One region of the Priestia sp. Y58 genome, then DNA from elsewhere that is predicted to be linked to it. Evidence: riboswitches for the same ligand, from Rfam matches in the RefSeq annotation. Region 1 holds a riboswitch; the other holds the start of a gene.
What was found. A riboswitch is a leader RNA that binds a small molecule or an ion and turns the genes downstream of it on or off. The one in region 1 is predicted to bind cyclic di-AMP.
Positions count from the first base shown of each region.

Region 2: linked by a shared signal. The riboswitch ahead of MMB68_RS00750 (potassium channel family protein) and the one ahead of MMB68_RS01440 (dicarboxylate/amino acid:cation symporter) in region 1 are both predicted to bind cyclic di-AMP.

Region 1 is NZ_JAKWFL010000001.1:253,471-257,903, forward strand. Features, by position in the region: gene MMB68_RS01435 (aspartate aminotransferase family protein) at 1-599, opposite strand, end outside; gene MMB68_RS01440 (dicarboxylate/amino acid:cation symporter) at 708-1,943, opposite strand; cyclic di-AMP (ydaO/yuaA leader) riboswitch at 2,123-2,277, opposite strand; gene MMB68_RS01445 (NAD(P)/FAD-dependent oxidoreductase) at 2,886-4,355, opposite strand.
Region 2 is NZ_JAKWFL010000001.1:120,631-125,063, reverse strand. Features, by position in the region: gene MMB68_RS00765 (peptidyl-prolyl cis-trans isomerase) at 1-96, shown strand, start outside; gene MMB68_RS00760 (Lrp/AsnC family transcriptional regulator) at 535-990, opposite strand; gene MMB68_RS00755 (carboxymuconolactone decarboxylase family protein) at 1,111-1,569, shown strand; cyclic di-AMP (ydaO/yuaA leader) riboswitch at 1,685-1,829, shown strand; gene MMB68_RS00750 (potassium channel family protein) at 1,954-2,613, shown strand; gene MMB68_RS00745 (TrkH family potassium uptake protein) at 2,617-3,936, shown strand; gene MMB68_RS00740 (YjcZ family sporulation protein) at 4,263-4,343, shown strand.

The DNA of each region.
Region 1 (4,433 bases):
TGTTCAGGGCCGGTTCGTTTGATAACTGTTTCCAATTCGTGTGCACAAGCAAGATTACAGGATGGATAGGTTTGCTGAAACGGACATCGATAGCAATAAGGAGGTGAAACCGAAGGATAATCTTCAAGCAAAGACGAGAAGCGTTTTCGTCTTCCAACGTGCCCTGACATAGACAGAGCTCCTATGGTAATACCGTGATAGCTCATCCAGCGTGACAAAACCTTCGTTTTGGTTGGCTTTCCTTGCTCTTGAAAATGCTGAATTGCCGTTTTCATAGCCGTTTCAGTCGCTTCTGTCCCGCTGTTAACAAAAAAACTCCACTGGAAATGATTGCTGCTTAATTCACATAGTTTCTTAGCTAAGGCTTCTGTTGGATCACTTGTAAACTGCGACCGATATACAAACGCAACTTTCTGTGCCTGATCGGTCATCGCATCAATAATTTCTTTTACGCCGTGTCCGATACTTGCTGTAACTGCCCCTGACGAAGCATCTATGTACCTTTTTCCATCTTGGTCGTACAAATAAATTCCTTTTCCATATGAAATAACTGGGTAGTCATCGTCGAGCAGCGGCTTTATCACATGGGTCTTATTCATTTCCGCACTCTCCTTTCAAACACATACTCTTATTAAACTGTATGCTGAAAAGAAGAGTTTCTTGCCAATAAAAAAAGCCCTAGCATATAGCTAGAGCTTTTGCGCTTATTAAGCCGATTGCGTTACAGATTTATCCATACGCTTTGCTTCTGACTCAGCCACAATAACGGCACACGCAGCGTCTCCCGTAATATTTACAGATGTACGAAGCATATCAAGCAAGCGATCAATTCCGATAATCAATCCGATACCTGCTACAGGCAGGCCAACCGAACTCAGTACCATTGCTAGCATAATGAGACCAACTCCCGGCACACCTGCTGTACCAATACTAGCAAGCACCGCTGTCAATACAACCGTCACAAGAGCCCCCAGCGATAGGTCAACGCCGTATACTTGTGCAATAAAAATAGTCGCTACACCTTGCATAATTGCCGTTCCATCCATGTTAATGGTAGCACCTAACGGCTGAACAAAACTGCTGATGGACTCCGGGACACGAAGATTTTTCTGTGCCACATTCATTGAAATCGGAAGCGTTGCATTACTGCTTGATGTACTGAAGCCAACTGTCATCGCAGGAGCAAAACCTTTAAAAAATTCAATTGGGTTGCGTCTGGCCATAAGAGCGACAGTTCCACCATACGTTACGATTGAATGGATGAACAGCGCGAGCACGACTACAATCATGTATAGACCCATCGCTTTAATTGCCTCCCAGCCTTGACTTCCAACCGCTGTTGCAAGAAGACCAAATGTTCCGTAAGGAGCAAACTTCATCACTAGATTTACAAGGTACATCATTAATTCATTGCCTTGCTCTAGTAAATTGTAAAGCCCTTTTGTTTTACTTCCAAGCATCGTAATACCAAAGCCGATAAAGATAGAGAAAACGATAAGTTGAAGCATATTCCCTTCAGCCATCGCTTGAATTGGATTGACTGGAATCATATTTAAGAATGTCTCTCCAACCGGCGGTGCTTTTTCGGCTTCAAAAGAAGCGTTTTTTGTATCAAAAGATCCAAACGTACCCGGTTTAATTGCATAAGCTAAAATTAAACCGATAATAATCGCAACGGTTGTTGTAACTAGGAAGTAGGAAACTGTTTTAGCCCCGATTCTTCCTAGTTTTTTAGGATCTCCTAAACCTGCTACACCTAAAGTGATCGAGAAAAACACAATTGGTACAACAAGCATTTTAATTAAGCTTAAGAAAATTTGGCCAAGCGGTGTAAACAAGTACTTGTCCAGCGGAGCAAAAGCACTTGGAGCAAAAGCATTAATCAACACTCCTACAACAGCACCAGCAATTAGCGCGATAATAATCTTTGTCGATAGCTTCATAGATTTACCTCCCGTAAATAAATTATATTAGAATGATTCTAACTACCATACTTATTTTACCATGCATTGAGAACGATAACACTCAAAATATACAATATATTAAAAATTTTCAGATTAATAGTTTAGGAATATTTTAGCTATACAAAAAACCATGAGAATATCATGGTTTCATAGACCTGTTATTCCCTCACTGAATGCTTACGGAGTTAGCTGTCGGATTCGGGTACGTGAGTTACTCCACTTGATTCATTCAAGATTCACCCCAAGTACATTACGCACAAATATGGGTCCCCCGTTCTCTTATAAAACAAAAGAGATTAAGCAAATAATTTTCTTTAATGTTTTTGCATGATAATAATTGTTACTTTAATTAAAATTCATTTTATATGATCCTGTCAAGTTTTTATTCAAAAATAATGCAGGATTTTATCATAAAAAGTTGAGAATTGTTGTATTTTAAAATATTCACATCATATTCTAATAAAACACAAACACTTATTTAACAAGACTTACAATCTAATAGATAAAAAATTAACTCAAAAAATAGTTTGTGAAGTGAACTTTCTTCTCATTAAATCCCATTCATAAATTTGCATAATTATTCTAACGTACGCGTACTTTGCTGCTTCCATAAATATTTTATTCATCAAAAAAACAACTCTTTCCAACTGTTGATTTTATCCTTATTGTACTGCTTGATATAAACTCCCTAAAATTTCACTGACTTTATTGATAGAAAGAAATGGACATTATCAATTCGCCTTATTCTATTTAATTCTGCTCACGATAGACGTACGGATTCCGTAATACTTTTTAAAAAAAGAGCGGGTAATTATCATATAAAACTATCGGAGTTTGAGCGGTACAAGTTCTTTGCTTTTTACTTATTCGCTCTCATTATTTAACACATATAAAAAAAGAGGCCGTGACGGCCTCTTTTTCTTATACAGTGACAGGTTCAGAACTTGCTTTGCGATTCTTTAATTTTTCAACAATGTCACGCGCTACCCACACACCGCACGCACTTGCCTGCGCGAGTCCTCGCGTAATACCAGCTCCGTCTCCTCCCACGTATAAACCGGAGATTTCTGTTTCAAACTTATCGTTTAGCTTTGGACGAGCTGAATAAAATTTCGCTTCCACACCGTAAAACAGCGTATGTTCAGAAGCTAAACCAGGCGTTACATGATCCAGTGCTTCTGTCATTTCAATTAAGCTTTTCATCGTATTGTAAGGAAGCACTAAGCCCAAGTCACCAGGGACAGCTTCTTTTAACGTTGGTTCTAAAAAGCCTTCTTTAATTCGAGTCGCTGTTGAACGACGGCCCTTTAAAATATCCCCATACTTTTGAACAACTAAGCCCCCGTTTGACAGCATATTAGCTAACCTTGATACTTCGTGCGCATATTCGTTTGGCTGATCAAATGGATCCGAAAATTTATGAGAAACAAGCAGCGCAAAGTTCGTATTTTGACTTCCAAGCTTCGGATCTTTGTATGCGTGTCCATTTGCTAACATAATACCTGAATGATTCTCTACTACCACATGTCCTGAAGGATTGCTGCAGAACGTTCTGACTCTTGTACCTACAGACGTATTGTAAATGAATTTCCCTTCGTACAAGTGCTTGTTGATTTCTTCCATAACAACGTTGGATGTTTCTACTCGAACGCCGATGTCCACTTGGTTGTTAATCATTTTTAAACGGCGTTTTTTTAGTAAGTCGCTCATCCACTTCGAGCCGTCTCGACCTGGTGAAACAACCACTTTATCAGCCGTAATTCTTTCACCGTTTTTCAATTCAATACCGCGCACGATATGCTGACCATCTTCTTTTTCTGTTATTAAATCGGCTACTTCCGTTTTATACTGCATATCAATTTTTTCTTTTAAGTATTCATAAATGCTTTTTAAAATTTCTAAATTTTGCTCTGTTCCTAAATGACGCACCTGGGCACGCAATAGCTTTAAACCTGCTGCGTATCCGCGTTTTTCAATTTCACGAACTTTATCAGTTAACGGATCCGTAATCGTATCGGTTGCTCCGTGTTTTAAATTAATTTCATCCACATATTTAATTAAATCTACCACCTGTGATTCAGACAGATAATCCGTCATCCAGCCTCCAAATTCACTTGTGATATTAAATTTCCCGTCTGAATATGCGCCGGCTCCACCGAAACCATTTGTGATAGAACAAGCAGGCAAACAGCCAGCAAACTCTTTTTTGCCAACCGCAGGCGGACATTTTTCAATTTTTTTCTGAAGAATCGGACAATTACGTCGATAGATATCGTGTCCTTTATCGATTAATAAAATAGTTGCTTCCGGTAATTTTAACGTTAACTCATAGCAAGTAAAAATCCCAGCGGGTCCTGCCCCTACCACAATAACATCATAATTTGAGTTCATTGTACATTCTCCCATCATCTTTTTTCTTTGGGTAAAAGATAAAAGTCATTGACCGAATTTTCTTTTTTATTATCATTC
Region 2 (4,433 bases), 130 kb from region 1:
AAAGAAGAAATGATGAAAGAACTTGTTTTGAATCATATCAACCGGTATATCCAGGATGAACTGCCAAGGTTCCACGTGACTTTCAACCTTAGGTAGTTCCCTTTTATATAGATTGATTGTTTTCAAAAAACAAGCAGGTAAAAGAGCTTTCTATTAATAGAGAGCTCTTTTACATTTTTAAGTAGACAGAAATGTCGTCACCTGATAAAATGAAGTTGTAAAACTTTCATTATTCGGAAAATTTATACCCTCCAGCTTTGGAGGGTTATTTTTTATGCTGTTGGACGAATAAAAGAGCTTGGGACAAAAGTAGTTTAGTGGAAAGAAGATCCGAACGATGAATCGTTCGGATCTTTTCGTTAGTATGGTGAACGTATGTTTAATCTATTTATTTGTTTCTGGCTGTTGATTGGAGGGCAAGGCGAAGACTGACACGGAAATCAACAGCGGTGTCAAAAGTGATTCATACGAGCTTATTGATTCCATTGATCCCATTGTTCGCTTTTCGATTGGATTGCTTTCGTTACGTTTCAATCACTTTTCATCTTTTAAATGGCTCAGTAATCCAGGAGACATCTCCACGTGAGAAAGGGCGATGTGTGAAATCGTTTTAGCATAAGGTGTAATTTCGTTAATAAATTGTTCGAGTACGTGCAGGTGGGGAAGCTGAAGCTTTGTAATAAAGCAGGCTTGCCCGGCGATGCGTTCACAGAATAAAGCGTAGGGATACTGAGAAATAAATCGTTTAAAACGCTCGTGCTCGCCGTTTTTCATAGTTACTTCAATAAAACACGATACAGGCAGGTGCATCTTTTCATAATCAATATCAATCGTATATCCTTTTATAACGCCAAAGCTTTCTAGCTGCCTTACTCGCTCTGCCACCGAAGGGGGAGACAGGTTAATTTGTTTTCCTAGCTCTCGTAAGGAAAGGCGGCTGTTTTGCTGCAGCGCCTGTAAAATCGATAAATCAATTTCATCAATTTTCAATTGAAAACCTTCTTTCTCATTAACGTTTCATTTGATTAGTAATAGTAGCTAAGATGTTTTATATGTAATCTAAAATTTCCGTTTTTCTTACTATAATAATTAAAAAGGAGTGAGTAAAAAATGGCAAGAGTTTTGTTAGCAAACGAAGAGGGAACAAATTTTGAAAAAGCACTGAATTTAATTCCGCATGTAAAAAGATTGTATGATGAGCTTTACGACACGCTTTGGAACAGCGATATAGTAGGAAAAGAGACTAAGGAAAAAATTAGGCTTTATCTAGCAGGTGTTAACGGCTGTGAGACGTGTATGAGCATGTCATATGTAGGGGATGAGACGCTTAATCAAAAAGTGTTAAGAGAAAAAGAGCTGGAAGAAAAAGATCGGCTGCTGTTTCGATTTATTGATGTATACCGGGTGCGTCCAAGGGAGTTGACCGATGCTGATATGGATCAATTAAAGAAATTTTACAGTGATACGCAGCTGTTAGAGCTTTTGGCTGTTATTAATTTATTTGATCAATTTCACAAAATGATTGTCAGTTTAGATTTATATGATTTTTGCAGCTTGCAGCGCAAGTGAGGTCTTCGCTAAAAATATCTTGACAGACAAAATTCACAGGAGTAAGATAGCTTTCGTGAAGTGAAACGTATCATGAATCGAATCGATTATTCTAAAAAATAGATCATAGACATTTGAATAAAAATCGCTTAATCCATTACGGAGCGGAGGACCCATTATTTACGCACATATTGTGCTCCGGGGTGAATCCTTAAAAAGGTAGGGTTACTCTTAAAACCCGAACCCGACAGCTAACTTCGCAAGCGTTTTGAGGGGGAAGAGTGTGGAAAAACACAGGAGCCTTCCTGTGTTTTTTTGCGCTTTTTTTAAGAAAAAGATGTAATTTTTTAGAAAAAGTATAAGCTAAGAGAACACACAGCAGTTGAAGAAAGGAATAAATACACTATGAAAAAACAGTTTGCTGTATTGGGATTAGGTCGTTTTGGAGGCAGTTTGGTTGAAGAGTTTGCTAATCTGGATGTGGATGTGCTCGCTATTGACCGCAATCAGGAGGTAGTAAATAAATTTAGCAACTCAGCTACATATGTTGTCCAAGCAAACGCGATTGATGAAGCTAGCTTAAAGGGGCTAGGTATCCGCAATGTTGATCATGCGCTTATTTCGTTTGGAGATGATATCGAAGCAAGTGTGCTCGCAACGATGCTTTTAAAAGATATGGGCGTTAAGCAAGTATGGGTAAAAGCAGTGAATATGTATCATCAAAAAGTGCTCGAAAAAATAGGAGCGGACAAAGTTATTCATCCAGAGCGCGATATTGCTAAGCGTATTGCTCATCACGTGGTGTCAGAAAAAATCATCGATTACATTGAATTGTCAAAGGATTATAGTATTGTCGAAATTGTCGCTTCTAAGAAACTTCATAATAAAACGCTGTTTGATTTAAACATTCGTGCCAAGTACGGCTGCAACATTATCGGCTTTCAGCGAAAAGACGGGGAAATGGTGATTTCGCCTACCGCGCATGAAATAATTGAACAAGGAGATATGCTGATTGTTATCGGACATAATCGCGATTTGAACCGTTTTGAAGAAGAAGGAGTTTAACTGATGAAAAAACAAATCATTAAACTCACCCCTCCGCAGCTGCTTGTCTCCATTTTTGGCGGAGGAATTATTATTGGTGCTCTTCTATTGATGATGCCTGTTTCTACTACTGAGCCAATCCGGTGGGTAGACGCCCTTTTTACATCTACTTCCGCTATGACAGTGACCGGCTTAGCCGTCGTAGATACAGGTACGCGTTTTACCGTCATCGGTCAAACAATCATTATGCTGTTAATTCAAATAGGCGGTCTTGGCATTATGTCATTTGCCGTGTTGATTTTTATGATGCTAGGTAAAAAAATTGGATTTAAAGAGCGTATGCTCGTTCAGCAGGCATTAAATCAAACGAGCGTCGGCGGAGTTGTCCTGCTAGTTAAAAGGCTGTTTATCTTTTCATTTTTAATTGAGTTTATTGCACTTATTTTTTTAGCGATACGCTGGGTTCCGGAATTCGGATGGTCTAAGGGGCTGTTCTTTAGCTTGTTTCATTCAATTTCAGCTTTTAATAACGCAGGGTTTGGACTACTGTCTGATAACTTAGTGCAGTATGTTGGAGATCCTATTATTAACATAACGATTTCTTTTTTGTTCATCATTGGCGGGTTAGGGTTTACCGTTCTTGCTGATATGTGGGTGAAAAAATCGTATAAAAAACTAACGCTGCATTCAAAAATTATGATTATCAGCACGTTTGCGATTAATGTGATTGCCATGCTTTTTATTTTTTTCTTAGAGTACAGCAATTCGCATACGCTCGGAAATTTATCATTAGGAGACAAAGTATGGGCTTCTTATTTTCAAGCGGTAACGACAAGAACCGCTGGATTTAATACAATTGATTTAGCTCACCTGCATGACGCAACGGTTTTTTTAATGGTCTTATTAATGTTTATTGGTGCAGGAAGTGCGTCAACAGGAGGCGGTATTAAACTAACAACGTTTGTGGTGATTGTTTTTTCTGTATGGGCATTTTTACGAAGCCGGGAAGATATTGTGCTGTTAAAGAGACGACTTCTTCCTCTTCACGTGTTTAAGGCACTAGCCATCACGATGATTTCGATTATGTTTGTGTTTGGGGCCATTTTTCTGTTAAATATTTCGGAAAATCTGCCGTTTGTAAAAATTATGTTTGAAGTTGTTTCTGCGTTTGGAACAGTAGGCTTATCGATGGGAGCGACTCCTGAACTTTCATACTTTGGCCGCGTGATTATTGTTTTTATCATGTTTTTAGGAAAAGTGGGGCCATTAACGCTTGCGTTTTCATTATCTAAGCAAAAGCGTGAAGCCGTTCGTTATCCAAACGAAGATATAATGCTAGGGTAGAAAAATCGCCTTCGATGAGGCGATTTTTTTATATTATTTATACGTTCAAGACATATAAGAGGTTACGCACAAAACAGTTGCGATGAATAAAAAGAAGGCAAAGACAAGAACAATGGGCAATTTGGAATGTCGGCGCATTAAAGGTCCCCCTTTTTTATAGTAAAAAATCTCTTACTATATATAACGAAAGAAACAAAAATATGATTCACTTTTTTTGGCGAAATTTGAAGGTTTTTCTCGTTGGAAAAATCCGCACCCCTGTCCTAAACATTTTGCCAAGCTGTTGCATACACTAAAAGTAGATAACAGGAAGTGAGGGATGGTACGTGGGAAAACAAAATTTTGCGTTAATCGTTGTGTTATTTGTTTTACTTGTTATTGTAGGTGCGTCTGGCTTTCGCTTTTAAACGTTAACTTTATTTACGCATGGCCCCCGTCAAAAAGGGCATACTAGGCGGAAGTAAAAACCAAAAATTTCTTCAATATTGCCGAACAAT